4 regions of the Paracoccus pantotrophus genome follow, and region 3 is predicted to be linked to each of the others. Evidence: riboswitches for the same ligand, from Rfam matches in the RefSeq annotation. Region 3 holds a riboswitch; each other region holds the start of a gene.

Region 1 (7,225 bases), on a different replicon from region 3:
ACCGCCGTCCAGGGCGCGCCGCGGCTGCTCTCCGCCGTCACCGGGCGCTGGATCGAGGGCGCCGACGTGCAGCAGGGTGTGCATCCCTTCCGCAAGTCGCTGGCCGAGCTGCACATCGGCGACCAGCTGGTCACGGCGAGCCGCACCGTCACCCGCGAGGATGTCGAGCATTTCGCCCATTTCACCGGCGACACCTTCTATGCCCATATGGACGAGGCGGCGGCCAAGGCGAATCCGTTCTTCGACGACCGCGTGGCGCATGGCTACCTGATCGCCAGCTTTGCGGCGGGCCTGTTCGTCGAGCCGAATCCCGGCCCGGTCCTGGCCAATTACGGCGTGGACAACCTGCGCTTCCTGACCCCGGTCTATTTCGGCGACACGCTGCAGGTGCGGCTGACCTGCAAGGAGATCAACCCGCGCGAGAATGCCGGCCATGGCGAAGTGCGCTGGGATTGCCAGGTGACGAACCAGAAGGGCGAGGTCGTGGCGCAATACGACGTGCTGACCATGGTCGCCAAGGAATGGCCGTTGGCCCAGGCGGCGCAATAGGGCCGTCGCCTGATGCGCGAACGGACCGGCGGGACGGTGGGCGCTTGCGCCCCGCTGATCATCGGCGGAACCGTCTCGCCCGATGATCAGCCTTGCGCGGGCAGCAGGCTGCGCCGGATCGGGGCGTCCAGCGCCTTGAATGCGCCGAGTCCGCTCATGTCGTAAAGTGTGGCCCCGGCCCGCATCTTGGACTGCCGGCCGGCCGGCTGGTCGATGCGTGCGGGCTGGCCCTGAAGAACCCCGCGCCTGCGACGAGGATCGCCCCCGGCTGCAAAGCCCGCGAGCGTCCCGCCTGCCCGCAGCGCGCGCTTCCCGTGCCCTGTTTCGCCCCCCATTCCCGCCGCGCCGGGTGCCCAGGCAGATCGGTTTTCCCAGTCCCGCGCCGATGCGCAGTCCGCGGGAGGGGGCAGGCCCGCGCCGCCCTCCTGTGCTGCAATGCGACGCGGCCCCGGCTCAGTCCGCTTTTCGGCGTTCAAGGATTTCCAGCATCCTCTGGCGCGCGGCGGGGGGCAGGTCGTCGGGCAGGTCGGCCTCGGTCGCGGGCCTGTCGCCGACCTGGATCAGCATCACCATGCCCATGGTGAAATGCGGCGAGCATTTGACGCCCCAGATGCCCTCGGCGTCCAGCGTGACTTCGATTTCCTCGTCGATCTTGCCGACGAATTTCTCGCCGCCCTCGGGGATCATCCCGGCGATGGTGGCGGCATTGTGGCCGGGATCGGCGGCGATGAACCGGACCGTGTCGCCGGGCTGGACCACCAGGTAGTCCGGCTCGAAGGGCATCGGGCCGGTGGCATTGCGGTTGAGCATCCTGACCTCATGCGTCTCGGCCAGGGCGGCGGCGGGCAGCAGGCAGGCAAGAAGCGCGGCGCGAAGCAGCATGGGATGTCCCTTCAGGCAAGGCGTTGGAAGGCAAAGACCGGCCGGCCCCCGCCAGGATGGGGGATGATCTCGGCCTCGACGGCAAAGATCTCGCGGATCAGCGCCGGGGTCAGGATTTCCATCGGCGGGCCAAGCGCCACGCAGCGGCCCGCGCGCAGCACCATGATCCGGTCGCAGCGCAGCGCGTGATGCAGGTCGTGCAGCGCGATGACGGTGGTGACGGAAAGCTGCGCGACCAGGTCGAGGATGGCGATCTGGTGATGGATGTCGAGATGGTTCGTCGGCTCGTCCAACAGCAGGACGCGCGGGGCCTGCGCATGGGCGCGCGCGATATGGACGCGCTGGCGCTCGCCCCCCGACAGCGAGGCCCAGTCGCGCCCCGCCATATGCGCCATGTCCACGGCATCAAGGGCCGCCGCGACGGCGTCGTCGTCCTGGGCACCCCATGGCCGCAGCGCGCCAAGCCAGGGCGTGCGGCCCAACTCCACCGCATCGCGCACGGTGATCCGTTCGGCCGTCTCGGCCGATTGCGCGACCAGCGCCAGCCGCCGCGCGATCTGCCGCCGGCCCAGCCGGGCCATGGGACGGCCTTCCAGCCGGATCTCTCCGCGGCTGGGGCGCAGCAGGCCCGCCATCATCCCCATCAGCGTCGACTTGCCCGATCCGTTCGGCCCGATCAGGCCCAGGGTCTCGCCCGGATGCAGGCGCAGGCTGATGTCGGACAGGATCTCGCGGCCGCGCACGGCATGGCTGGCGCCGACGGCTTCCAGGATGGGCGTCATCGTTGCCTTCCCCGGATCATGACCACGGCAAAGGCGGGCGCGCCGACCAGCGCGGTGATGACGCCGATGGGCAGCACCTGGCCGGGAATGACGATGCGCGAGACGACGTCGGACAGCACCAGGAACACCGCCCCCGCCAGCGCCGTCGCCGGGACCAGCCTGGCATGGCGCGGCCCGACGAGGATGCGCATCGCATGCGGCACCACCAGCCCGACGAAGCCGATGGCCCCGGCGATCGAGACCATGATCGCCGTCGCCAGCGAGGCCGTTCCGATCAGCAGCACCTGCGTGCGCCGCAGGTCGATGCCCAGCGACGCGGCGCTTTCCGCGCCGAAGGCAAAGGCGTCGAGCGCGCGCGCATGCCACAGCGCCACCCCCAGCGCCAGCGCCGCCATCGGGACCGCGACCCAGCTGTCGGGCCAGCGCACGCCGGACAGGTTGCCCAGCAGCCAGAACATGATGCCGCGCGCCTGCTCGGCGCTGGCCGATTGCGCGATGATCAGCGCGGTCAGCGCGTTGAACATCTGCGAGCCGGCGATGCCCGCCAGGATGATGACCCCGGCGCCGCGCATCCCGGTCCCGCCGCCGGCGGCGCGCGCCAGCGCCGCCACCAGCGCGAAGGCGGTCAGCGCCCCGGCAAAGGCGCCCGCCGACATGCTGAGCAGCCCCGCGCCGATCCCCGCCACCGCGACCGTGACCGCCCCGGTCGAGGCCCCGGCCGAAATCCCCAGCAGATAGGGCTCGGCCAGCGGGTTGCGCAGCAGCGCCTGCAGGATCAGCCCCGACAGCGCCAGGCTTGCGCCGCCGCAGGCCGCGACCACCGCCCGCGACAGCCGGTAATGCCAGATCACGCTGGCATCGATCGGATCGAGCGCGGCCGAGCCAAGCCCGGCCTTGACCGCCAGCACCTCGATGACGGTGGCCAGCGGAATGCGCGTCTCGCCCACCGCCGTTCCGAAGAGCAGCGCCGCGACCAGCACGGCGGGGGCCAGCCACAGCCAGCCCCGATTGCGCCCCGTGCTGCGGGTCGCGGCGCGCGCCCTCATTTCAGGTCGAACCCGGCCAGCGAGTCAGCCAGCGATTCCAGCGCATAGATCGCGCGCACCGAGGGGTCCATCGCATTGGCCGGCATGGTCAGGATGCGGTCGTTCTTTACCGCCCCCATCTCGCTCGTCACCGGGTCCGAGGTCAGGAAATCCCGCTTGACGGCGATGTCGTCGGCCGGAAAGCGGCGCCGGTTCATCTCGGCGGCGACGATGAAGCTGGGATTGGCCTTGCTGATGGTTTCCCAGCCCACGGTCGGCCATTCCTCGGCCGAGGCGACGACGTTCCTGACCCCCAGCTTGGACATCATCCAGCCCGGCACGCCATTGGCACCCGCGACATAGGGGTCGATCTCGATCTCGGCCGAGGAATACCAGAACAGGCCCGACACCGTTTCGGGCAGGTCCAGCGCCTGCGCCCGCTCGACCGCCGCCGCCTCGCGCGCCTTCAGGTCGGCGATCACCGCGGCCCCGCGATCCTGCACGTCGAAGATCGCCGCCAGTTCCTCGATGCCCTGGTAGAGCAGCGCGGTGTCGAACAGGACCGAGCGCGCGCCGTCCATGCTTTGCGTATTGTCCTTGCCGACGCATTCGGTGGGCATGATCCAGCTGGGGATCTGCGCGTCGTCGAACATCTCGCGTGTGCCGACCACGCCCTGCGGGCCGATCATCCATTCATAGGCCGTGACCACCAGCCCAGGCTTCTTGGCCAGCACGCTTTCGAAGCTGGGGGCGTTGTCGGCCAGCCGCTCGACCCCGGCATCCGCCTCGGCAAATTCGGGCAGGACGGGGTTGATCCACAGCGCCGTGCCCGCCACCTTGTCGGCCAGCCCCAGCATGTAGAGGATCTCGGTCGTGCTTTGCCCGACGCTGACGACGCTTTCGGGCGCCTTGTCGAAAGTGACTTCGTGGCCGCAGCTGGTCAGCGTCAGCGGGTATTCGGTGGCCCCGAACGCCGCCATCGGCGCCAGGGTGAACGTGGCGATCATCGCCGTGGTGAGCCTTGGCATGATGTTTCCTTCCGCTACATCATGAACAGGCCGGATGAGCGGATGGAGACCGGGCGAATGCCGGTCGCAACCCCTCCCGAGCCGACCCGCTCGGATTGGTCAAACGTCGTCGGCAGGTCTCCTGACTGGCGGGTCACGGCAGGGATGCGGCCTTCCCATGGCGCGGGGCCACAGTGGCATTCTCGCATCCTGCTCGCCGCCTACAGTTGCGGGGGCAGTTCCGGTTCGGGACGCCTGCGGGCGCCCCGGCGGATTCCCTTTCAATTCCTTGCGGAAACCGACGCGCCTTCCCTAGCTTCTGGCGCGGGCGCTGGCAAGCGGCAGCATGGCCGGCCGGCTTGCCGCTGCCGCGCCACGGCTGCCCCCGGCCCGGTCCAGCCGCACGAAGAAGAACGGGACGCCGCGCGCCTCGGGGCGTTGCAGCGTGGACATACGATGCGCGGTCTGCTCGAAACTGGCACCGAAGCGGTGGCCCAGCAGTTCCACGTCGTAGCGCGCCGATCTGGAACCGGCGGCTGGACTGCCCCAGCAGTTCGGACAGCATCAGCTCGCCCCTGACCGGGGCGGGCAGGATGCGCACCGCGATGCCATGCGCGGCCAGCCGGCCGGTCAGCGCCATATGTGGCTCGTTGCGGTGCCGCGCCAGCGCCTCGGCCAGTTTCTCGGCCGCGCGGTCCAGCCTATCGACGTAATTGCGCCGGGCATAGAGCCAGTTCCGGACCGCATCGACCGGGCGCGATCTGCCCGACTATCTGCCGCAAACGCGCGAGATCCGGCAGGGCATCTGGCAGGCCGCCTTCGTTCCGCCGGCGCTGGAGGATCGCCGGGTCGAGATCATCGGGCTGCTGGGACCATGTCTTCAGCCATATCGAGCCCGCGATGCTGCTGAACCCGCATCAGGGCCGGATCACCGAGGCGGGCGTGCGGCTGAACATCCAGGTCTGCGTCGAATACCTGGCGCAATGGCTGTCGGGCCGCGGTGCGGTGCCGATCCGAAACATGATGGAGGATGCCGCCACCGCCGAGATCAGCCGTGCCCAGCTGTGGCAATGGCTGCGCCGCGGTCGCGCTGGAGAGCGCCGCATGGCAGGGCGATCTGATGCAAGCCGAGATCGTCGGCATCCTCGACCGGCTGGGCCCGAACGGGCTCCATCGCGGCCATTACGCCGCGGCCGCGCGCATCCTGCGAGAGGCGGCGACGGCCGAGACCTTGCCCGATTTTATCACCCTGCCGGCCTATGCCGTGCTGAACGCGCTGGACTGAGGGGCCCCGATGGACATCATCCGCACGCTTGCTCCCTTTGGCGGGCCGCTTGCCCCGGATGCCCCGCCTTGCCGCCGGCCGCGCCTGCCGATTCCCGGACCGATCATGCGGAAAGGAAGCATCATGAGCAGAAAGACCTTTTCGGCAATACATCAAATGGCTGAAGGTGGAGCCGATCATGGACGCAAACCCGATCCGCGAGGGCACGGGGCGCCGGCGCGTGATCGAGGATTGCATCGCCTCGCTGACCTTGGGCGGCGCCGACCTGTTGTGGATCGAGACCGATACGCCCAACGTGGACAAGATCGCCGGCATGGTGGCCGAGATCCGCAAGGCGGTGCCCGATGCCAAGCTGACCCATAACAACGCGCCCGGCTTCAACTGGACGCTGAGCCTGCGCAAGCAGCTGCGGGCGCAATGGCTGGCCGAGGGCCGGATCGGCAAGGCCGACCATCGTGACGGGAGTGCGCTGATGAAGCCCGATTTCGACGATACCGGCCTGGGCCGCGAGGCCGACGCCCGGCTGCAACGCTTCCAGGCCGACATATCGGCCCGCGCGGGCGTGTTCCGCAACCTGACCATGCTGCGACCTTCCACCTGACCGCCAAGCCGGTGGACGAACTCAGCCGCGGCAATTTCGGCGCGGAAAAGATGTTGGCCTATGTGCAGACCGTGCAGCGCGAGGAGATCCGCCGCGGCATCTCGGCGGTCAGGCACCAGCACGAGGTCGGCTCGGACCTGGGCGACACGTTCAAGGAGATGGTGGCGGGCGAACGCGCGCTGAAGGCGGGCGGGCATGCCAATCCCATGAACCAGTTCGCCGCAGGATAGGCCGGGATCGGGCTGCGGGTCGCCCGCCTTCGGTGGGTTCGCTCAACACCCCCCGGCCTGCCCGCGACGCCCCGATCCCTTGGGGCGTCGCTTTTCCGTCGTCGCGCCCGTGTTCAGATCAATGCCCAGTTGCCGCTGGCCGCCGCGGCGGCGAAGACCACGAGGTTCGCCGCCGCATGCGCCCATACCGCGTCGGTCAACCTGCCGCGGCGCTTGTAGACCGCGGCAAAGGCCAGCCCGGCGACGAAGGCCGCCGCGCCGCTGTCATGGAGCAGCGCGAAGGCGGCCGAGGAAACCAGAACGGCCCCTGCCTGGCCGGCCGGGCCGGGCAGTTTCAGCAGGTGGCCCAGCAGGTAGCCCCGGAAGGCCGCCTCCTCGATCAGGGGCACCAGCAGCACGGTGCCGACCAGGCGCAGGACGATCCAGCTTGCCGCCGCAAGCCCGAGCCCGGCGAAGGGCGGCGGGGCTGGCTCGGCCCCCGCAGCGACGCCGGCGGCAATCCACATGATACCGACCGCGACGCCCGCCAGCAGCGGCAGCGGATCGACGCGCCAGTCGAGCCGGGCCCAGACCGGAAGGAACAGGACCAGCCCCGCGCCCATCGCCGGCACCCGGTATGGGTAGGCCGCCTCGGGATTGGTGAAGAATGTCGATACGAAAAGCCCCGAGAGCAGCAGGACCAGCAGCGGCACCAGCATCGCGCTGACCGGATCGTGCCGGAAGGCGGCTGTCCTTGCGCCAAAGGCCGGGCCAGGTTTTTCGCCGCGCCACAGCGCCGGCACCAGATGCGCCGCGCCGATCATCCCGATGCTCAGCAGGGTGAACAGCAGCCAGCCCGCGTAGCTGTGAAAGGCATTGACCGCC
Region 2 (7,225 bases), on a different replicon from region 3:
CAGGTTGCGCACCCGTGCCGCCAGCCACAGCGCATGGATCGCCATGGCCGTCGATTGCCGCAGGGTCTGCGGCATGGTGGCGCGGCCAAGACCGTGGCCCTCGGAGGGGTCGATCTCGGTAAAGACGGCCAGCCAGACCGGGGCGCGGTCCAGCCCGGCCAGCTTCAGCGCATCGTATGCCTGCCGCTGCCGGCCCTGGTAGCGGGTGGCGGCCTGGGCATTGCAGCGCAGGAAATCGGCGCGGATCGCGGCGCGCAGATCGGGGCTTTCGACGCGGATCACCCGCCAGGGCCGGGCATTGCCGACCGAGGGCGACAGTTCCATCGCCGCGCGCAATTCCTCCAGCAGCGGTTCGGGGACCGGGGCGTCGCGGAAATGCCGCACGTCGCGGCGCCAGCGCAGGATGCGCTGCAAGGCGGCCTTGTCCTCGGCGCCGAACTCCATCACGGCGCCGCGCAGATCGCGCTGTCGGGCAGGCCCGCGGCCCCGGCGCGGATGCCCACCGGCCGGTCGGGCACGGTCAGCTCGACGGCAAGCGGCCAGCCGGAGACGGTCAGCGGGCGGTGGTCGTTCGAGTTCAGCTCGACCCGCAGCCGGTCTCCGGGCCCCAGCGCGTCGAGGTGATGGGCCGGGCCGTAGAGCCGGGCGATCTTGGCGCCGTTGAGGTAAAGATGCGCATGGCCCTCGCCCCGGCGGTCGGCCAGCCCGGCATGTTCGGGGGCAAAGCAGAAGCCCTCGGCCTTGATGAACAGGTTCCAGCCCGCGGTGCTGTCGGGCTCCAGCCGGGCCGCGGCGGTGGCGCTGCCGGCGGGCAGGTCGATGGGCGCGCCGTGGTCATGCGCCGCGGCTTGGGCGCCATGGCCATGCGCGCCGTGGTCGTGGCCGTCCAGCGTGATGCCGTTGGCGGCGGCGATGACGAAGCCCATGCCGCCGCCGAAGACCAGACCGATCAGCAGCATCGGGATCGAGCGATCCATGTCTTTTCCCCGTTTCATGGAACAGCCGGGCGCGGCAGGCACGCCCGGCCGGAAGGGTTGCGGCGCCGATCAGGCGGCCTGCGGCACCGGTGCGCCTTGGCCTTCGCGCTGCCAGAACCAGCCGGCCAGCAGGCCGAGCAGGGCCCAGGCCATCGCGCCCGCCCCCAGCGCCCGGCCGGCGAATTCCGCCGAAAGCTCGGGCGGGACCGGGCCGGCATAGCTGTCGGGCTGCGGCGCGCCGATCAGATGCGGCGCCAGGATCAGCACGATGGCCGCGCCCCAGGCCGCCCAGCCCTTGCCGAAGGCGACCAGCCACAGCGCGAGCCCGGTGGTGGCGGCGGTGCCCAGCCACCAGATCGCGCGGAGCTGCACATCGGCGGCGGCGACGCCCGGCACTTCCGGGGCCAGGCCGAAGGCGGGGGCGAGCTGCATGGTCAGATAGCCGGCCAGGCCCCAAAGCAGCCCCTGCCGCGCCGTGACCGCGTTGCCCCGCGATTCGGAAACCGCCATCAGCGCCACCAGCATCAGCCCGTAGCCGGCATAGACCATCATGGTGAACAGGACCGAAAGCAGGTTGCGGGTCCATTCGAAGGATCCCAGATCCTGATGCGCGCTGACGGCTTCGGCGCCGAAATGCGCCAGTTGGCCGGATTCATACAGTTCGGCATGCAGCAGCACGGGCTGCACGAACCAAAGCTGCAACAGGGCGGCAATCAGCCCCGTTGCAGCGCCAGCGATCAATCCGCTGGTCAGAATGCGCGAGAACATCAGTGGCAGGGGAAGCCGGTGGCGTGACGCACGTCATGGGCGGCGTCATGCAGGGTCTCGGCCTGCACCAGCCCGGACATGAAGATCAGCCCGAAGCCGATCGCGAAGGCGGCGATGGCGGGAAACAGCACCGAGGCGCGGCTGGCCCCTGCGGCGGTCATGGGTTTTGCGGTCATCTGCGACCCTTTCCTTATGTCGTCCAACCCGACGACGTTGCGGTTCCATGCATCGGCAGGTCTCCTGGCTTGCGGGTCACGGCAGACGCCCGCCTTCCCGGCCGGATGGCCAGTGGCGCGATGGGCGTCCGCTCTCCGCTTACAGTCGCGGGGGCGGCTGCGGATTTGGTCCTGGATGCCCAGGGCTGCACCGCATTCCCTTTTGGCCCCGGAAAGGGGCACCGATACACGCGCATGTTACCTGCGATGGCGCGGCGGCGGCAAGCGGAATCGGGGGGAAGCTGCGGCGGGGTCGGAGAGCGGGCGACGGGTCGGCGGGCGGCGCTGCCGCATGGGTATTTGGAGAACGAAGAAGATGGCGGGGGATCGGGCTGGCGGAATCGCCGGGTGGCGGGTAGGCCGTGCCAATCAGGGTTCCGGCGGCCAGTCCAGGTCGACCCAGACCAGCCGGTGCGCGGAAGCCGCCAGCGCGGCCTCGGCCAGCGGGCCCTCGGCCGGCCAGAACACGCCCGAGCCCAGCACGGCCAGCCCTTTCGCGGGCAGGACGTAATCCACGCGCAGGTTGCCCGGCGGCTTGTCGTCCGGCCAGTCGCCGGTGTCCAGCGCCGGGTCGCCCTTGTGGCCGTCGTTGACGCCGCCTTTGGCCGCGGTGCCGCCGGCGCTGCGAGGCAGGGGGTCGGTGACATGCGCCATGATCCGGGCCAGCGCCTCGGGCCGGCCCTCGCTGTCCAGGGGGTCGAGGTTCAGGTTGCCGGCCAGTACGAAGGGGCCGTCGGGCAGGTGATGCAGCCAGAAGGCCAGCTCGTCATGGTTGCGCCGGCCGTTCAGATCCTCGGGTCCGTCGAAGACCGGCGGCGTCGCGGACATGGCGAGCAGGTGCAGCGGCCGGCCGGCGACCGTGACCACCGCGTCCCAATGCGCGGTCGAGGACAGGCGGCGGATCGCCGCCGCTTCCTCGGGCAGCGGCGGCATCAGGTGGCCGGGCAGGTCGCGCCACAGGAAGGCCGTGTAATCCGTCACCGGCCCGATCGGGTGGCGCGACAGGATCGCCATGCCGCCCTGGCCGGAGAAGGTGCCGAAGCCCTGCGCATCGTCGGCGCTGCCCAGCCGCCCGTCTGCGTTCAGGTCCAGCCCTGTCGCCATGCCGGAATTCGGCCGGGTGGCGAAGCGGTGCGGATAGTCCAGCCCGGCCTCGGCCAGCCTTGCGGCAAAGGCGTCCAGCGCCCGGCCGTCGTGGTCCCAGTCGAAATGCGTCAGCAGCAGGATGTCGGGGCGGGTTTCCGCCAGCACCTGCACCACCGCCTCGATCTGAGCGTCCTTGCGGCCCAGGTCGCGCAACAAAAGCCCCGGCCCGTCGCGCGACAGGTCGGGGCTGTAGGTCGCGATCCGCAGCGGATCGGCATGGGCGGCCAGGCCCAGGATGGCAAGCAGGGCCGCCCCGGCCAGCGGCCTTACACCCAAGGCCGGCTCTGGGCCATCTGCGCCTCGTAGGCGTCGATGGCGGGGGCCTTTTCCATGGTCAGGCCGATGTCGTCCAGCCCGTTCAGCAGGCAATGGCGGCGGAACGGGTCCAGTTCGAAGGGGAAGCTCTGCCCGTCCGAGGTGGTCACGGTCAGGTTTTCCAGGTCCACGGTCATGCGGGCATTGGCGCCCTTTTTCGCGTCCTCCATCAGCACATCCACCACCTCTTGCGGCATGACGATAGGCAGGATGCCGTTCTTGAAGCAGTTGTTGTAGAAGATGTCGGCGAAGCTGGTGGAGATCACGCAGCGGATGCCGAAATCCAGCAGCGCCCAGGGCGCATGCTCGCGCGAGGAGCCGCAGCCGAAATTGTCGCCGGCGACGATGATCTGTGCCTCGCGGTAAGCCGGCTGGTTCAGCACGAAATCCGGGATCTCGTTGCCCTCGGCGTCATAGCGCATCTCGTCGAACAGGTTCTTGCCCAGACCCGAGCGGTGGATCGTCTTCAGGAACTGTTTCGGGATGATCATGTCGGTGTCGATATTGACCAGCGGCATGGGCGCCGCGATGCCGGTCAGGGTGGTGAACTTGTCCATGTCGTGATCCTCGCAGAATTGACTTGGGCCGCCGTGGCCCGTTAACCGAGACCCGTCCGGCGCCTTGCGGCATGGAAAGGGCTTCGCTGATGTTTTTCGGGTTTTCCAGCTTTGCGGCCCTGCGCGCCTGCATCGCGCGCGACTGGAGGCCGCAGATCGGAGACCCCGAGATCACCGGCTGGCTGACGGTGCTCTCGTATCTGATATGCTTCGTGCTGGCCGTCATGGTGCTGCGCCGCCGTCCGGCCGGCGCTGCGCGCGGGCTGTGGCTGACGACCGCCGGGCTGATGGCCTTCCTGGGGCTGAACAAGCAGCTTGACCTGCAGACCGCGCTGACGGCTGCCGGGCGCTGCATGGCGCGGGCGCAGGGCTGGTACGACGACCGCCATCTGGTGCAGCTGGCCTTCATCGCCGGGCTGGTGCTGGGCGTGGCGATCGCGCTGGCCTGGGCGACGAACACCCTGCGCGGGCGCATGCGCCGCAACGGCCTTGCCCTGGCGGGGCTGGCTTTGCTGTGCGGCTTCGTGCTGGTGCGCGCGGTGGGCTTTCATCATGTGGACAGGCTCCTCAGCCTGGACTTCGCGAAGCTCGGGCTCAATTTCTGGTTCGAGAACGCCGGGCTGGTGCTGATCGCGATCAACGCCCTGATGCTTCTGCGGCGGGGCCGCTAGGGGCCCCACCCGAAGCATCAGACGGTTTCCGCCAGCAGTTCGCGCACATCGGTCAGGTGGCCCTTGATGCCCGCCGCCGCCGCCATGACCGGCGACATCAGGTGGGTGCGGCCGCCGCGGCCCATGCGGCCCTCGAAATTGCGGTTCGAGGTCGCGGCGCAGCGTTCGCCGGGCGCCAGCTGGTCGGGGTTCATGCCCAGGCACATCGAGCAGCCGGCCAGCCGCCATTCGAAGCCGGCGTCGATGAAGATCTTGTCCAGACCCTCCTCCTCGGCCTGCATCCTGACCAGGCCCGAGCCCGGCACGACCATGCCGCGCACGCCCGGCGCCAGCCTGTGGCCCTTGAGGATGCCGGCGGCGGCGCGCAGGTCCTCGATCCGGCCATTGGTGCAGGAACCGATGAAGACCGCGTCGATCTTGATCTGGTTCAGCGGCGTGCCCGGCTTCAGGCCCATGTAGTCGAGGCTGCGGCGCGCGGCCTCGACCTTGCCGCCCTCGAAATCCTCGGGGGCGGGGACCGTGCCGGTGATTGGCAGCACGTCCTCGGGCGAGGTGCCCCAGGTCACGACCGGGGCGATGTCCTCGCCGCGTATGGTGACGACCTTGTCCCAATGCGCGCCTTCGTCGCTGAACAGCGTCTTCCACCAGCTGACCGCGGCCTCCCAGGCGGCGCCTTTCGGGGCGTGCGGGCGGCCCTTGCAATAGTCGAAGGTCTTTTCGTCCGGGGCGATCAGGCCGGCGCGGGCGCCACCCTCGATGGCCATGTTGCAGACGGTCATGCGGCCTTCCATCGACAACTCGCGGATCGCCTCGCCGCAATATTCGATGACATAGCCCGTGCCGCCCGCGGTGCCGGTCTTGCCGATCACCGCCAGCGTGATGTCCTTGGCGGTGACGCCGGGACGGAGCTTGCCGGTGATTTCCACCTTCATGTTCTTGGATTTCTTCTGGATCAGCGTCTGGGTGGCCAGGACGTGTTCCACTTCCGAGGTGCCGATGCCATGCGCCAGCGCGCCGAAGGCGCCGTGGGTCGCAGTATGGCTGTCGCCGCAGACCACCGTCATGCCGGGCAGGGTCCAGCCCTGTTCCGGCCCGACGATATGCACGATGCCCTGGCGGATGTCGTTCATCGGATAATAGTTCAGCCCGAATTCGCGGGCGTTCTTGTCCAGTTCGGCGACCTGGATGCGACCCTCGGGGTTCTCGATCCCGTCCACGCGGTCGGCGGTGGTCGGCACGTTGTGGTCCGGCACGGCGATGGTCTGGTCGGGGCGGCGCACCTTGCGCCCGGCCATGCGCAGCCCTTCGAAGGCCTGGGGCGAGGTCACCTCATGCACCAGGTGGCGGTCGATATAGAGGATGCAGGTGCCGTCTTCGGAACGCTCGACCACATGGGCGTCGAAGATCTTGTCATAGAGGGTGCGGGGCGCGCCCGCATTGGTGTTGCCGGTCATGGCTGTCTCTTTTCTGGAAGACTAGCTGGGAAAGGGCGGAGGGGGCGCCGCAGCCTGCGGCAGGGCGCGCGCAGGCGCCCGCTCCCGTCAAAGTCGGGCGGTGACGGACAGGCTTTCGCCGTAGAACCGGCCGGGCAGGCGGGCGCGGTCGTGAATGTCGAAATAGACGAATCCTCGCATAGGGGGATTAATAGGGCGATTTCACTTCATATTCAATATCGCCACACGGCTCTGTTAATTCCAAGTTGAGAAATCGTCCCTATCTTGGTGCCAAAAGTCACGGAAGGGGACCGATCATGCTGATTCGCATCATCCTGCGGGCGATCCCGCTGATCTGCGTGGCCGTTTTCGCGCTGGCGGTACATTGGGCGGATACACCGCTCAAGCAGGCGCGGGCGGCGGCGGGCGTCGAAAGCCGGCACCTGGCCTGGGGTCCGGGGCAGGTCAGATGCGCCGATCCCTGGGGAAATCTGCCGGTTTCGGCCTGTCCGGCGGGCGATGCCTCCAGAAATCCGCCGCGCCTGCATTGAGCGGGCGCGATTCCGTGCTACATTGGTAAGGCCCCGGCGCCGGGGGAGATCGGCGTGATGACCGGAGGATGAACCCTGTCCAATACCGTCTCGCCGGCTGCTGCGCCGGCTGCGACCACCGCGGAATCCGGGCTGACGAGCGATCAGCTACTGGACCGCATTCTTGCCTCTCTTGACGACGACAAGGCCGAAGATGTCGTGACCATCGACCTGCGCGGCCGCTCGGCCATGGCCGATCACATGGTGATCGCCTCGGGCCGGAACGCGCGGCAGGTGGCCTCGATCGCCGAAAAGCTGATCGAGCGCCTGAAGGAGCAGACCGGCCGCTCGGCCCGCATCGAGGGCAAGGAAACCGGCGATTGGGTGCTGATCGACACCGACGACGTGATCGTCCATGTCTTCCGCCCCGAGGTCCGCGAGTTCTATCAGCTGGAAAAGATGTGGATGCCCGCCGACGCCCTGCGCTCGGCCACGCTGGAGCGGCTGCGCGCCGAACACGCCGCCGCCGAGGCCGGCAAGCCCCGCATCTGATCCATGCGCATGGTCATTGCCGCGGTCGGGCGGCTGCGGCAGGGCCCCGAGGCGAAGCTGA
Region 3 (7,225 bases):
ATCGCCAGCACCTCGGGGCGGATGCGGTCGGTGATCCCCGCCTGCAACGCGCGCAGCGCCAGCATCTGCGACAGGCCGCTGGTGCACATGTCCGAGCCCTGCTTGGCGGTGGCCAGCGCCACGATCATCTCGGGGGCGGCGATCACCCAGCCGATGCGCAGCCCCGGCGCCAGTTCCTTGGAGAGCGAGCCCATGTAGACCACCGGCCCGCCATAGGGGCCGGGCCGCTCGGCCGCCGACAGTTCGAGCAGCCGGGGCAGCGGCTCGCCTTCGTAGTAAAGCGCGCCATAGGGGTCGTCCTCGATCAGCCAGGTGCCGGTGGCATGGGCGGCGGCGACCAGCGCCTGCCGCTCGGGCAGGGCCACCAGCCGGCCGCTGGGATTCGAAAAATTCGGCACCGTATAGGCGAATTGCGCCCCCGCCAGCGCGGCATGGGGGTCGAAATCGTTGCCTTCGATCCGCATGGGCCGATAGCGCGGCGCATGCGGCATCCAGGCGTCCAGCGCCCCCAGATAGGCCGGGCTTTGCGCCGCGACCGTCCCGCCCGGTTCCAGCAGCACCTTGCCCATCAGCTCCAGCGCCTGCATGCCGCCGGTGGTGATCAGCACGTTCTCGCGCGACAGCCGCAGCGCCTCGGTCGAGAAGCGGGCGGCGATCAGGTCGCGCAGCGCCGGCAGGCCGGGGATCGGGCCATAGCCCAGCGTCTCGTCCGGGTGGTTGCGGATCGCCTCGGCGGCAAGATCGGCCAGTTCCGCGACCGGCCAGACCGAGGGCTCGGGCAGGCCGCCGGCAAGGTTGACCAGGTCGGGCACCTGGCCGGCCGCCAGGAAGACCGAGGTCACGTCATTGCTGCGGGACAGCCAGGGGGCGAAAGCGGGGCGCATGGTCGGAACGGTTTGGTCGGGCATGACCCTGCTGTGACCGTTTTTTGCCAGCGGGGCAAGCGTCATGGCATTCCGCCGGCGGCTTGTGCCGGGCCCCGATGTATATCAGACAGGGGCGAACGCGCGACGGGGAAGACCATGCAGGCATTGAAACGGATCGGCATCGACACCTACATGCTGCTGCTGATCGGCATGGTGCTGCTGGGGCTGCTGTTGCCCGCCCGCGGCATGGCGGCCGAGATCCTGCGCGGTGCGACCTTCTGGGCGGTGACGCTGCTGTTCTTCCTCTACGGCGCCAAGCTCGATCCGGCCTCGGTCCGGGCGGGGCTCTTGAACCTGCGGCTTCAGGGCCTGACCTTCGGCGCCACCTATGCGCTGTTCCCGGCCCTGGGCATCCTGCTGGCCATCCTGTTCGGCCGCGTGCTGGGCCCTGAACTGACGCTGGGACTGCTGTTCCTGGCCGTGCTGCCCTCGACGGTGCAAAGCTCGATCGCCTTCACCTCGATCGCGGGTGGCAACGTGCCGGCGGCGATCTGCGCCGCCTCGCTGTCGAACCTGGTGGGTGTGGTGCTGACGCCGCTGCTGGTCACGCATCTTCTGCATCAGGAGGGCGGCGGCGCCAGCCTGGACGCCATCCAGAAGATCGCGGTGCAGATCCTGCTGCCCTTCGTCGCAGGGCAATTGCTGCGGCGCTGGATCGGCGGCTTCGTCCAGCGCCACCGGCTCATGACCATGGTGGTGGACCGGGGCTCGATCCTGCTCATCGTCTATTCCGCCTTCGGCGCCGGCACCGTCGCGGGCATCTGGTCGGCGATCCCGCTGCCCGGGCTGGTGCTGTGCTTCCTGGTCACTGCGCTGCTGCTGGCCCTGGTCATGGGGGGCATGGTGGGCGCCGGGCGGCTGTTCCGCCTGCCGCCCCAGGACCAGGCGGTGCTGTTCTTCTGCGGCTCGACCAAGAGCCTCGCCAGCGGGCTGCCCATCGCCACGGCGATCTTCCCGGCGGCGACGGTGGGCGCTACCGTGCTGCCGGTGATGATCTATCACATGACGCAGCTGCTGGTCTGCTCGGCCATCGCGCAGCGGCTGGCGCGCAACCCGCGCGCCTAGAAGTCCCAGTCCTCATCCTCGGTCGCGACCGCCTTGCCGATGACATAGCTCGACCCCGAGCCGCTGAAGAAATCGTGGTTCTCGCTGTCCGGGGACAGGGCGGCCAGGATCGCCGGGCTGACCTCGCAGGCCTGCGGCGGGAACAGCGCCTCGTAGCCCAGGTTCTGCAAGGCCTTGTTGGCGTTGTAATGCAGGAAGGCCTTGACGTCCTCGGTCAGCCCGATGCCGTCATAAAGCTCTGCGGTGTATTTCGCCTCGATATCGTAGAGATCGAAGATCAGCGAAAAGGCGAAATCCTTCAGCGCCGCGCGCTCGGCCTCGCCCAGCCGCTCCAGCCCGCGCTGGTACTTGTAGCCGATGTAATAGCCATGCACAGCCTCGTCGCGGATAATGAGGCGGATCAGGTCGGCGGTATTGGTCAGCTTGGCGCGGCTCGACCAGTACATCGGCAGGTAGAAGCCGGAATAGAACAGGAAGCTTTCCAGGAACACGCTGGCGATCTTGCGCTTCAGAGGGTCCGAGCCGGCCTGGTATTCCTCCAGCACCAGCCGCGCCTTCTGCTGCAGATGCAGGTTTTCCTCGGCCCAGCGAAAGGCCGCGTCCACCTCGGGCGTCAGGCACAGCGTCGAGAAGATCGAGGAATAGGACCGCGCATGCACCGCCTCCATGAAGGCGATGTTGGACAGCACCGCCTCCTCATGCGGGGTCAGCGCATCGGGCATCATCGCCGGTGCGCCCAGGGTGTTCTGGATCGTGTCCAGAAGCGTCAGCCCGGTAAAGACGCGGATGGTCAATTCGCGCTCCTCGGGGCGCAGCGTGGCCCAGCTCTGCACGTCATTGGAAAGCGGCACCTTCTCGGGCAGCCAGAAGTTCACGGTCAGCCGGTTCCAGACCTCCAGATCCTTCTCGTCCTCCAGCCGGTTCCAGTTGATCGCCCGCAGGGGCGTCCGCTGCGCATGGTCCTTCATCCGAAGAGCCTTTCTTTCTTGTCCAAATATCCTCGGGGGTGCGGGGGCAGACAGCCCCCGCCTCAAAGCGTGCAGGAGACGCAGCCCTGCACCTCGGTGCCTTCCAGCGCGGTCTGGCGGAGCCGGATGTAATAGATCGTCTTGATGCCTTTCTTCCAGGCATGGATCTGGGCGCGGTTGATGTCGCGCGTGGTGGCCTCGGCCGGGAAGAACAGCGTCAGCGACAGGCCCTGGTCGACATGCTCGGTCGCCGCCGCATAGGTGTCGATGATCGCCTCGGGGCCGATCTCGTAGGCGTCGCGGTAATAGTCCAGGTTGTCGTTGTCCATGAAGGGCGCGGGGTAATAGACCCGGCCGATCTTGCCTTCCTTGCGGATCTCGATCTTGGCGACGATGGGATGGATCGAGCTGGTCGAGTTGTTGATGTAGCTGATCGAGCCCGTCGGCGGCACCGCCTGCAGGTTACGGTTGTAAAGCCCGTGCCGCATCACCGATTCCCGCAGCATGGCCCAATCCTCGCGGGTGGGCAGGCTGATGCCCGCGAAGACCCGCGCAACCTCGGGCAGCGAGGGCAGCCAGTCGCGCGTGACGTATTTGTCGAAGAACGAGCCGTCGGCATATTTCGACGTCTCGAAATCCTTGAAGGTCCGGCCCTTTTCCTGCGCAAGCCCGTTCGAGGCGCGGATGGCGTGATAGGCGACGGCGGCGAAATAGACGCTGGTGAACTCGATCCCCTCGGGGCTGCCGTAATGGATGCGCTCGCGCGCCAGGAAGCCGTGCAGGTTCATCTGGCCCAGGCCCACGGCATGCGCCTCGTCATTGCCGCGCCGGATCGAGGGCACGGCCTCGATCGCCGACATTTCCGACACCGCGGTCAGCGCCCGGATCGCCACCTCGACGGTCGCGCCGAAATCCGGCCCGTCCATGGTCGCGGCGATGTTCAGCGAGCCGAGATTGCATGAAATATCAGTGCCCAAATGGGAATAGCTCAGATCTTCGTTGAACGTGCTCGCCTCGTTCACCTGCAGGATCTCGCTGCACAGGTTCGACATGCTGATGCGGCCGGCGACCGGGTTGGCGCGGTTCACCGTGTCCTCGAACATGATATAGGGATAGCCGCTCTCGAACTGGATCTCGGCCAGGGTCTGGAAGAAGGCGCGGGCATTGATCTTCTTCTTCCTGATGCGCTTGTCGTCGACCATCTCGGCATATTTCTCGGTGACGGAAATCTCCGAGAAGGGCAGGCCGTAGACCCGCTCCACGTCATGGGGCGAGAACAGATACATGTCCTCGTTGCGCTTGGCGAGCTCGAAGGTCACGTCGGGGATGACCACGCCGAGCGACAGCGTCTTGATGCGGATCTTCTCGTCGGCATTCTCGCGCTTGGTGTCGAGGAAGCGCAGGATGTCGGGGTGATGCGCGTTCAGGTAGACCGCGCCGGCGCCCTGCCGCGCGCCCAGCTGGTTGGCATAGGAAAAGCTGTCCTCCAGCAGTTTCATTACCGGGATGACGCCCGAGGACTGGTTCTCGATCCCCTTGATCGGCGCGCCGGCCTCGCGCAGGTTGGTCAGCATCAGGGCGACGCCGCCGCCGCGCTTGGAAAGCTGCAGCGCCGAATTGATGCCGCGGCCGATGCTCTCCATGTTGTCCTCCAGCCGCAAGAGGAAGCACGAGATCAGCTCGCCCCGCGACTTCTTGCCGGCGTTCAGGAAGGTCGGCGTCGCCGGCTGGAAGCGGCCCGACAGGATTTCCTCCATGAAGCGCATGGCGAGATCCTCGTCGCCGCGCGCTAAGGCCAGCGCGACCATGACCACCCGGTCCTCGTAGCGTTCCAGATAGCGCCGCCCGTCGCGGGTCTTCAGCGTGTAGCTGGTATAATACTTGAAGGCGCCCAGGAAGGTCGGAAAGCGGAACTTCCGCGCATAGGCCGCGTCCCAGATCCGGTGCAGGAACTCGCGCGGATACTGCTCCAGGACTTCGGCCTCGTAATAGCCCTCGTCCACCAGATAGCCCAGCTTCTCGTCCAGCGAGTGGAAGAAGACGGTGTTCTGGTTGACATGCTGCAGGAAATACTGCCGCGCGGCCTTGCGATCCGCGTCGAAGCGGATGCGGCCCTCGCCGTCGTAAAGGTTCAGCATCGCGTTCAGCGCGTGATAGTCCAGCTCGGCCTTTACGCCATCGTCAAGCATTCCGTCCCCCAGAATTTCTCAAGCCCCGCCCGGACGCGGGAAAGATCATTGTCGTCGCCCGCCAGCTCGAAGCGGTAAAGCACGGGCACGTTGCATTTTGCGGCGATCACCCTGGCCGACAGGGCGAAGGCGGTGCCGAAATTGCGGTTGCCGCTGCCGATCACGCCGCGCAGCAGGCCGCGGCGGGCGGGATCGTTCAGAAAACGGATCACCTGTTTCGGCACCGCGCCGCGTCCCTCGCCATCGGCATAGGTCGGGCAGATCAGCACATAGGGCGCCGCGGGCTGCGGCAGCGCGTCGCGCGGCGAGACCGGAATGCGCCCGGCCGCCAGCCCCAGCCGCGCGACGAAGCGCGCGGTGTTCCCCGAGGCCGAGGAATAATAGACCAGCCCGCCCATGGCGCCGGTCAGGACAGCCGGCCGATCATGTCGGGCCGGAAGCCCGCCCAATGCGCATCGCCGGCGACGACCACCGGGGCCTGACGATAGCCCAGCGAGGCGACCAGCTCCATCGCCGCCTCGTCCTCGGTCAGGTCGACCAGCCGATAAGCCAGGCCGCGCGCGTCGAGCGCCCGCGTGGTGGCGGTGCATTGCACGCAGGCGGGCTTGGAGTAAACGGTGATGGGCATGGCCCGGCTCCTTCTGTTCTGTCGGCAAGAGAGGGCCGGGCCGATGGACATGCCACCGGACCCTGTTCCAGCCCCGCGCCCGCCGCACGGTTTCGTTCTTTCGCGCCATGGCAGGTCTTCTGACTTGCGGGTCTCGGCTCGGCCGGCCTTCCCGGAGCCTGGGCTCCAGTGGCATTCCAGCGTCGCTCGCCGCTTACAGCTGCGGGGGCAGTGCCGGCTTTTCACCGGCTTCCCTTTTCATCCCCGAGTCGGCCCCAGGGCAACCATGACCCCCGCAGTTAGCCACGGGTCACAGGCCGGGTCAATCCAGATTTAGTGGGCGATGGCACTGTTCTTAGAACATCTGGTGGGTCGCCGGGATCGCGGGCAGGGGCTGGATATGCTGCCGGCGGCGGCGATGACGGGCCATGGCGCGGGCGCAGCACCCGGCAGACTGTTGGATTATGGCAACAGGCGAGGTTGCGGAGCCGGGAAATGACGCTGCGTCGTTTGACAAGGTATGACAATTTGTCCTCTTGCGTTGATCAAGCGCAGCCGGACCGCGGTTTCACCCCGCTTTCCGCTGCGCGAACGCGCAAGCCATTGATGAGCCAGCACCTTCCTGTCGTTTCCGCCTTGAGGCGGTTGCGACTCATCTTTCGTGCCGGGATCAACCCATGAACAAAACCCATCCCAAACCGCCTGCCTCGGGGTCAGCCGCGCAATTGCTGCCGACCCTGGGCTTGCTGCCCGTGCTGGCCATCTCGGCCGGCGTGGCCGGCCCCGCCCAGGCGCAGGATACCGTAACCCTGGACACGGTGGTCATCCGCCGCCAGCAGGGCAACGAGGCCGAGACCAGCTACAAGGTCACCGAGAGCGCCTCGGACAAGGCCACCGCGCCGCTGCTCGACACGCCCAAGACCGTGACCGTCGTCACCGCGCGCCAGATCGAGGAGCGCGGCCAGACCTCGGTCGCGGACGTGCTGCGCACAACGCCGGGCGTCACCCTGGGCGCGGGCGAGGGCGGCGTGCCGCAGGGCGTGCGCCCCTATATCCGCGGCTTCGAGGCCAGCCAGGACATGCTGGTCGACGGCATGCGCAACGCCTCGCGCACGCAATACGAGGCCTTCAACCTGGAATCGATCGAGATCAGCAAGGGTCCGGGCGGCGTCTATTCCGGCGCCGGTTCGACCGGCGGCACCATCAGCCTGAACAGCAAGACCCCGCAGCCGGGCGCCTTTGACGAGGTGGCGCTGTCCTATGGCACCGGCAACTATGTCCGCGGCACGCTGGATTCGAACCGTGAATTCGGCGCGATCGGCCTGCGCCTGAACCTGATGGGGCAGCACGCCGACGATCTGGGCGGGCGCGACGGCGTCGAGTCCCGGCGCTTCGGCGTGGCGCCCAGCATCAGCTATCGCCTGACCGACGACAGCAAGATCACCGCCGGGCTGTATTACTACAAGGACG
Region 4 (7,225 bases), on a different replicon from region 3:
CTTCGGCACCACCACCGACCAGCTCAGCACCTGGTCCTCGCTGACGCCCCAGCTGCCGTCGCCATTGTCGGTCAGCCGATAGGTCAGGGCCGAGACGCTGACCTGGGCCTGATCGGCCGGAACCTGCGCCAGAAGCGGCGCCGGATCGATGCGCAGCTCATAGCTTTCGCCCTGCGGGGTGACGGCGACCACGCCCTCGGTGCCGCCGAAATAGGTCTGGAAAACGCCGCGCAGCCTTTGGGCCCCCTCATCGGTGGCGGGCACCGCCCAGGCCGCCGAGACGGGGCAGATCGCCAGCAGTGCCACAAGGCCTTGTCTCGCAAACATGTTCGAACATCCTTTCGAAAAATCACTCGTTCTGCACCAGCGGCAGATGACAGGAAACGGGCTAGAACTCCACCCCAGGCTGGGCCTTGATGCCGTCGCGGAAGGGGTGCTTGACCTGCTCCATCTCGGTCACAAGATCGGCCAGCGCGACAAGTTCCGGCTTGGCATTGCGCCCGGTCAGCACGACATGGGTCATCGGCGGCTTTTCGCTGCGCAGGAAGTCCAGCACCTCGTCCAGGTCCAGGTAGTCATAGCGCAGGGCGATGTTGATCTCGTCCAGCAGGACCATGCGGATCTGCGGATCGCGGATCAGTTCCTTGGCCTTTTCCCAACCGGCGCGGGCGGCGGCGATGTCGCGCGCCTTGTCCTGCGTCTCCCAGGTGAAGCCCTCGCCCATGGCGTGAAACTGGCACAGACCGGCGAAATGCGCGGTCAGCAGCCGCCGCTCGCCCGTGTCCCAGGCGCCCTTGATGAACTGCACCACCGCGCAGGGCATGCCATGGGCGATGCAGCGCAGGATCATGCCAAAGCCGGACGAGGACTTGCCCTTGCCCTTGCCGGTATGGACGATGACCAGGCCCTTCTCGCCCTGCTTCTCGGCCATCATCCGGTCGCGGGCAGCCTTGATCTTCGCCATCTTCTCGGCATGGCGGGCGTTGTCGTCGGTCTGCATCGGGCACTCCTTCGCTTGACAAGTCGGGACCGGGCGCGCACAGACAGGGGGCGCTGGTTCCTGTCCTACGACAGGCGAAGAGGGAATGCGACAGGCAACCGCCTGGAAGCAGCCGCCCCCGCGACCGTGACCGGAAAGGTCGCCCCATGGCCACTGGCGAAAGCCGGGAAGGCGGGGCGGCCGTGGGCCAAAGCCCGAATCCGCAAGCCGGGAGACCTGCCAGCGCGCGAAGGATTGACCGGCGGACGGGGTGTTCCCGCTGGGGCTTGGGCGCTGGTCCCCTGCCTCGTGCCGCCTTGAGGGATGAAGGGCGCATGACAGTCACGCTGCATGTCTGCATCACCTGCCGCGCCGGCCAGCCGGTGCTTGAGGGCGAGCCGGTGCCCGGCGCGCGGCTGCATGACGCGCTGGCAGCCGAAGGCGCACCGGATGGCGTGCGCATCGTCCCGGTCGAATGCCTGTCCGCCTGCGCCAGCGGCGCCGCCATCGCGCTGTCGGCGCCGGGCCGCTGGACCTATGTCTATGGCCGCATGTCGGCCGAGGACGCCCCCGAGATCCTGCTAGGCGCCGCCGCCTATGCCCAGGCCCCCGACGGCATCGTGCCCTGGCGCGAGCGTGTCACGATTTTCCGCAAGCGCAGCCTCGCGCGCATTCCCCCGATCGGATAAGAAATGAGCGACCTGACCAAGACCCCCGTGACCGTCATCACCGGCTTTCTCGGCGCCGGCAAGACCACGCTGATCCGCCACCTGATGCTGAACCCGCAGGGCAAGCGGCTGGCGGTGCTGGTCAACGAATTCGGCACCATGGGCGTCGACGGCGAGATCCTGAAATCCTGCGCCGACGAGAACTGCCCGGCCGAGAACATCATGGAGCTGTCGAACGGCTGCATCTGCTGCACGGTGGCCGACGATTTCATCCCGACGCTGGAGCGGCTGATGGCGATGCCGGTGAAACCCGACCACATCCTGATCGAGACCTCGGGCCTTGCCCTGCCCAAGCCCTTGCTGAAAGCCTTCGACTGGCCCGCCATCCGCTCGCGCATCACCGTGGACGGGGTGATCGCGCTGGCCGATGCCGAAGCCGTCGCTGCCGGCCGCTTCGCCCCGGACGAGGCCGCCGTCGAGGCGCAGCGCGCCGCCGACGACAGCCTCGACCACGAAACGCCCCTGTCCGAGGTGTTCGAGGACCAGATCGCCTGCGCCGACATCGTGCTGCTGTCCAAGGCCGACCTGGCCGGCGAGGACGGGCTGGCCGCCGCCCGCGCGGTGATCGAGGCCGAGGCGCCGCGCAAGCTGCCGATCCTGCCGTTGACCGATGGGGTGATCGACCCGCGGGTGATCCTTGGGCTGGGCGCGGCGGCCGAGGACGACCTTGCCGCCCGCCCCAGCCATCACGACGGCGCCGACGACCACGAACATGACGATTTCGACTCGGTGGTGATCGAGCTGGCCGAGATCGCCGACCCCGGCGAGCTTGCCACCCGCATCGAGCGGCTGGCGCGCGAGCAGAACATCCTGCGCGTCAAGGGCCATGTCGCCGTCGCCGGCAAGCCCATGCGCCTGCTGGTCCAGGCCGTGGGCGAACGGGTGCGGCACCAATACGACCGGCCCTGGGGCGACGGGCCCCGCGCCTCGCGCCTTGTCGTCATCGCCGAGCATGACGATATCGACGAGGCCGCGATCCGGGCGGTCCTGGCCGCGTAAGCCATGCACGTCGTCTTCCGCGAAAGCCGTGGGCTTGAGGAAACCGAGGTCCCGACCGACCCCGGCCAAAGCCCCGCCGACCTGGTGGTGCTGTCCTATTCCGACAGCGACCTCGGCGCTTTCGCGGCGGGCTGGCACCGGGCGGCCGGCGGCCTGCCCACGCTGCGGCTGTGCAACCTCGCGGCGCTGCGGCACCCGGTCTCGGTCGATCAATATGTCGAGGCGACGCTTTCGGGCGCCCGCGCCGTGCTGGTCCGGCTGATCGGCGGCGAGCCCTATTGGCCCTATGGCGTGGCCAGCCTTCAAGACCTCGCCCATCGCTGCGGCATCGCGCTGGCCTTCCTGCCGGCGGACGGGCGCCCTGATCCCACGCTGGACCGTTTCTCGACCCTGCCGGTGCCGCTGCTGCGCCGGCTTTCGGCGCTCTGCGACCAGGGCGGCGCGGTCGCGGCGCAGATGGCACTGGCGGAACTGGCGCAGGCGGCAGGACTGCCCGCCGCCCCGGTCCGTGGCGAGGCCGCGATCCCGGATTTCGGCTTCTACGACCCCGACCGCGGCGTGATCGACCGCCCCGAGCCCGGCCTGCTGGTCAGCTTCTATCGCAGCTACCTGACCGCCGCCGACCTTGCGCCGGTGGATGCGATGATCCGCGCCCTGCGCGCGGCGGGGCTGGCGGCGACCGGGGTCTTTGCGCCCTCGCTCAAGGCGCCGGGCTTTGCCGAGTGGCTGGCGCCGCACCTGCCCGGCCTTATCGCGGTGGTGAACCTGACCGCCTTTTCCGCCCGCGACGATGCCGGCGCCACGCCCTTCGACGGTGCGGATTGCCCGGTCTTCCAGGTGGCGCTGTCCACCGCCCCCCGCGCGCTCTGGGCAGCCGAGGAGCGCGGCCTGTCCGCCGCCGATCTGGCCATGCATGTCGTGCTGCCCGAGGTCGATGGCCGCATCTTCCTGGGCGCGATCAGCTTCAAGCAACCGCAAGAGCGCGACCCCGACCTGCAATTCGCCCGCGTGATCCACGCCCCGGACACGGACCGCATCGAGGCTGCGGTGGCGCGGGTCACGGCCTGGCACCGGCTGCGGCAGGCGACACGCCGGGCGGTGGTGCTCTCCACCTATCCCGGCAAGGCGCATCAGCTTGCCCATGCCGTGGGGTTAGACGCGCTGGCATCATGCGGCACGATCCTTGGCATCCCGCATGACGACCTCGGCCACCGGCTGATGGCCGAGCGCATCCATTGGCCGCTTTCGGACTACCGGCAGGCGCTGGCCCGCCTGCCCCGACGCCTGCAGGACGACCTGCAGGCGGCATGGGGCGAGCCGCCGGCCCAGGGCTTCCGTTTCGCCGCCCTCCGCCACGGCGCAGACCTGATCGCCCTGCAGCCCGAGCGCGGCGAGGTGAAGACCCGCGCCGACGATTACCACGACCTGACGCGCACCCCGCGCCACGACTACGTTGCCTTCTACCTCTGGTTGCGGACGCAGGCGGAGGTGCTGATCCACATGGGCGCGCATGGCACGCTGGAATGGCTGCCGGGGAAATCCGTGGCGCTGTCCGATGAATGCTGGCCCGAGGCGCTGCTGGCCGACCTGCCCGTGGTCTATCCCTTCATCGTCAACGATCCGGGCGAGGCCGCGCAGGCCAAGCGCCGGCTGTCCGCGGTGACGCTGGGCCATATGCCGCCGCCGCTGGTCGACTCCGCCATCTCCGAGAACCTGGCGCATCTGGAGCGGCTGCTGGACGAATATTCCACCGCCGACGGGCTGGACCCGCGCCGCCGCGACCGGCTGATCGCGGCCATCCGCGACGAGGCCCGCGCGGCAGGGGTGGAATCCGACCTGGGCCTGCCTCCCGATGCCGCGGCCGCCGAGGCGATCCCGCTGATCGACCGCTTCCTCTGCGATCTCAAGGACAGCCGGTTCGGCGACGGGCTGCACATCTATGGCACCGCCCCTGGCGAAACCGAGGGGCTGGCCCGGGCGCTCTCGGGCCATCGCGTGGCGCCCGGCCCCTCCGGCTCGCCGGCGCGGGGACGGCTGGACGTGCTGCCGACCGGGCGCAACCTCTTCGCCGTCGATCCGCGCGCCGTGCCCTCGCGCAATGCCCATGCGCAAGGGGTGAAGCTGGCCGAGGAGCTGCTGCGCCGCCACCTGCAGGACCATGGCGACTGGCCCAAGGGGCTGGTCGTCGACCTGTGGGGCAGCGCCACCATGCGCACGGCGGGCGAGGAATTTGCCATGGCGCTGCATCTCGCCGGCCTCAGCCCGCGCTGGGACGGCGCCTCGGGGCGGGTCGCGGGCATCGAGATCCTGCCGCTGGCCGAACTCGGCCGGCCGCGCATCGACGTGACGCTGCGGGTCTCGGGCCTGTTCCGCGACATCTTCCCCGGCCTCGCGCAGCTTTTCGAGATCGGGGCCGAGGCGCTCTCCACCCGCGACGAAGCCCCGGCGGACAATCCCTACTGCAGCCGCGCCCCCCGCGTCTTCGGCCCGAAACCGGGGCTCTACGGCCTCGGCCTCGCCAACCTGGCCGAAAGCTTCACCGATCAGGCCCGGCAGGCGGCGGGCGAGGCATGGCTGGCCGCCGCCTCCCACGCCATCGGCGCCGATGGCCGGATCACCCACCAGCCGCAGGCGATCCGCGACCGCCTGGCCCAGGCCGATGCCTTCGTCCACGCGCAGGATCTGCCGGAATCCGACCTGCTTCTGGCCGGCGACTATGCCGCGCATGAGGCGGGCTTCGCCGCCGCCATGGCCCGGATCGGCGCACCGGCGCCCGCGCTCTACCACCTCGACGCCACCCGCCCCGGCCAGCCCCGCGCCCGGACCCTGACCGAGGAAATCGCCCGCGTCACCCGCGCCCGCGCCGCCAACCCGGCCTGGGCCGACGGCATGATGCGGCACGGCTTTCGCGGCGCGGCCGAGATCGCGGCGACGCTCGATCACATGGCCGCCTTCGCCAATCTGGCCGGCGTGGTGCCCAGCCATCTCTTCGACCTCTATCACGACGCGACGCTGGGCCGGCCCGAGGTCGTGGCCTTCATGGAACGCGAAAACCCCGCCGCGCTCGCCGCCATGCGCGCGCTGTTTGCGCGGCTGCTCGAATCGGGCCTCTGGGTCAGCCGCCGCAACTCGGTGCTGGCGGAGCTGGCGCCATGAGCTTCACGGTCAAGGGCTGGTGCCCCGGCGCCCTGCGGCCGATGCAATCGGGCGACGGGCTGGTCCTGCGCATCCGGGCACGGAACGGTCGGCTGGAACCGGGCCAGGCACGGCTGATCGCGGCACTATCGGCGCGGCACGGCAACGGGCTGATGGACCTGACCAGCCGCGCCAACCTGCAATTGCGCGGACTGGACCCTTCCGGCCATGCCGCGACCGTCGCCGCCCTGGCCGGCATCGGCCTGATCGACGACGACCCGGAATCCGAAGCGCGGCGCAACGTGATCCTGTCGCCCTTCGCCCCGGTGGGCGGCCCGGCCTGGCAACTGGCCGAGGCCATCGCCCAGGCGATGACCGCGCCCGATGCGCCGCAGGTGCCCGGCAAGTTCGGCTTTGCCGTCGATGCCGACCCGCCGGTGCTGACCGACACGCCCGCGGACATCAGGCTGCGCCCGCAGGGTCCGGGATGGCTGATCGTGCCGGACGGCGGCGATTGGGCGCTCAAGGCCGATAACACCGCCCAGGCCGCCACCCGCGCCATCGCCCTGGCGCATTGGTTCATGCAAGGCGGCGTTCAGGACGGCCGCGGACGGATGCGCGGCCACCTGCGCCGCAGCCCCGCCCTGCCCCATGGCGCGACCCCGCTGGCATCCTTTCCGTTTTCCAAATACCCCTGCGACAGCGCCACCGGAACCGCCGGCGCCCATCCGCCCGGCCCCGGCCCGGCACCGAACGGCTGGCTGCTGGGCTTCGCCTTCGGCCAGGTCACGCCCCGGCAGCTGGCCGCCGCCGCCGCCATCGGCCCGCTGCGGCTGACCCCCTGGCGCGCGCTCCTGATCGAGGGCGCCACCCGCCCGCGGATCCGGGGCGCCATCCTCGACCCCGACGATCCGCTGCTGCGCATCCATGCCTGCACCGGCGCGCCCGGCTGCCCGCAGGCGCTGGCCGATGTCCGCGCCCTGGCCCGCAGCCTCGCCCCGCGGCTCGAACCCGGCCAAAGCCTGCATGTCAGCGGCTGCGCCAAGGGCTGCGCGCATCGGGGGCCGGCCGCGATCACGCTGGTCGCCACCGCGCCCGACCGCTTCGACCTGATCCGGGGCGGCGGTACCCGCGATCCCGCCGCGCAAGGCGGGCTGGCGCCCGACCGCATCCCGCTCTGACCTTGCCCAATGCCCGCTTGCATGAGATAGCCGCGAAAATCCCAGGGAACCCCGATGCTGCACCAATACGAAACCGACGGCGCCCGGATCTACGCGCAGTCATTCGCCACCATCCGCGCCGAGGCCGACCTCGCCCGCTTCTCCGCCGAGGAAGAGCCGGTGGTGGTGCGCATGATCCATGCCGCCGGGCTGGTGGGGCTGGA

The links. Region 3 has a riboswitch for cobalamin ahead of nrdH (glutaredoxin-like protein NrdH). Riboswitches for the same ligand answer to the same signal wherever they lie in the genome.
Region 1: linked by a shared signal. The riboswitch ahead of ESD82_RS09750 (ABC transporter substrate-binding protein) and the one ahead of nrdH (glutaredoxin-like protein NrdH) in region 3 are both predicted to bind cobalamin.
Region 2: linked by a shared signal. The riboswitch ahead of ESD82_RS11630 (CbtB domain-containing protein) and the one ahead of nrdH (glutaredoxin-like protein NrdH) in region 3 are both predicted to bind cobalamin.
Region 4: linked by a shared signal. The riboswitch ahead of ESD82_RS11600 (DUF1636 family protein) and the one ahead of nrdH (glutaredoxin-like protein NrdH) in region 3 are both predicted to bind cobalamin.

Annotation. Positions count from the first base shown of each region.
Region 1 is NZ_CP044425.1:386,984-394,208, reverse strand. Features, by position in the region: gene paaZ (phenylacetic acid degradation bifunctional protein PaaZ) at 1-549, shown strand, start outside; partial or broken gene ESD82_RS22515 (hypothetical protein) at 642-851, shown strand; gene ESD82_RS09765 (pseudoazurin) at 1,003-1,431, opposite strand; gene ESD82_RS09760 (ABC transporter ATP-binding protein) at 1,443-2,213, opposite strand; gene ESD82_RS09755 (FecCD family ABC transporter permease) at 2,210-3,259, opposite strand; gene ESD82_RS09750 (ABC transporter substrate-binding protein) at 3,256-4,266, opposite strand; cobalamin riboswitch at 4,361-4,563, opposite strand; gene ESD82_RS22610 (short-chain fatty acyl-CoA regulator family protein) at 4,558-4,752, opposite strand; partial or broken gene ESD82_RS22605 (hypothetical protein) at 5,146-5,277, shown strand; gene ESD82_RS22600 (hypothetical protein) at 5,300-5,530, shown strand; partial or broken gene ESD82_RS09735 (isocitrate lyase) at 5,679-6,361, shown strand; gene xrtE (exosortase E/protease, VPEID-CTERM system) at 6,475-7,225, opposite strand, start outside.
Region 2 is NZ_CP044426.1:244,080-251,304, forward strand. Features, by position in the region: gene bluB (5,6-dimethylbenzimidazole synthase) at 1-444, opposite strand, end outside; gene ESD82_RS11620 (hypothetical protein) at 444-977, opposite strand; gene ESD82_RS11625 (CbtA family protein) at 1,047-1,745, opposite strand; gene ESD82_RS11630 (CbtB domain-containing protein) at 1,745-1,921, opposite strand; cobalamin riboswitch at 1,959-2,162, opposite strand; gene ESD82_RS11635 (endonuclease/exonuclease/phosphatase family protein) at 2,330-3,382, opposite strand; gene leuD (3-isopropylmalate dehydratase small subunit) at 3,373-3,978, opposite strand; gene ESD82_RS11645 (hypothetical protein) at 4,068-4,649, shown strand; gene leuC (3-isopropylmalate dehydratase large subunit) at 4,667-6,103, opposite strand; gene ESD82_RS11660 (hypothetical protein) at 6,400-6,633, shown strand; gene rsfS (ribosome silencing factor) at 6,766-7,164, shown strand; gene rlmH (23S rRNA (pseudouridine(1915)-N(3))-methyltransferase RlmH) at 7,168-7,225, shown strand, end outside.
Region 3 is NZ_CP044423.1:564,756-571,980, forward strand. Features, by position in the region: gene ESD82_RS02695 (aminotransferase-like domain-containing protein) at 1-908, opposite strand, end outside; gene ESD82_RS02700 (bile acid:sodium symporter family protein) at 1,023-1,991, shown strand; gene nrdF (class 1b ribonucleoside-diphosphate reductase subunit beta) at 1,988-2,959, opposite strand; gene nrdE (class 1b ribonucleoside-diphosphate reductase subunit alpha) at 3,022-5,148, opposite strand; gene nrdI (class Ib ribonucleoside-diphosphate reductase assembly flavoprotein NrdI) at 5,130-5,546, opposite strand; gene nrdH (glutaredoxin-like protein NrdH) at 5,555-5,776, opposite strand; cobalamin riboswitch at 5,869-6,059, opposite strand; gene ESD82_RS02725 (TonB-dependent receptor) at 6,433-7,225, shown strand, end outside.
Region 4 is NZ_CP044426.1:235,469-242,693, reverse strand. Features, by position in the region: gene ESD82_RS11610 (hypothetical protein) at 1-327, opposite strand, end outside; gene cobO (cob(I)yrinic acid a,c-diamide adenosyltransferase) at 389-1,000, opposite strand; cobalamin riboswitch at 1,038-1,238, shown strand; gene ESD82_RS11600 (DUF1636 family protein) at 1,315-1,668, shown strand; gene cobW (cobalamin biosynthesis protein CobW) at 1,672-2,706, shown strand; gene cobN (cobaltochelatase subunit CobN) at 2,710-5,862, shown strand; gene ESD82_RS11585 (precorrin-3B synthase) at 5,859-7,022, shown strand; gene ESD82_RS11580 (precorrin-8X methylmutase) at 7,077-7,225, shown strand, end outside.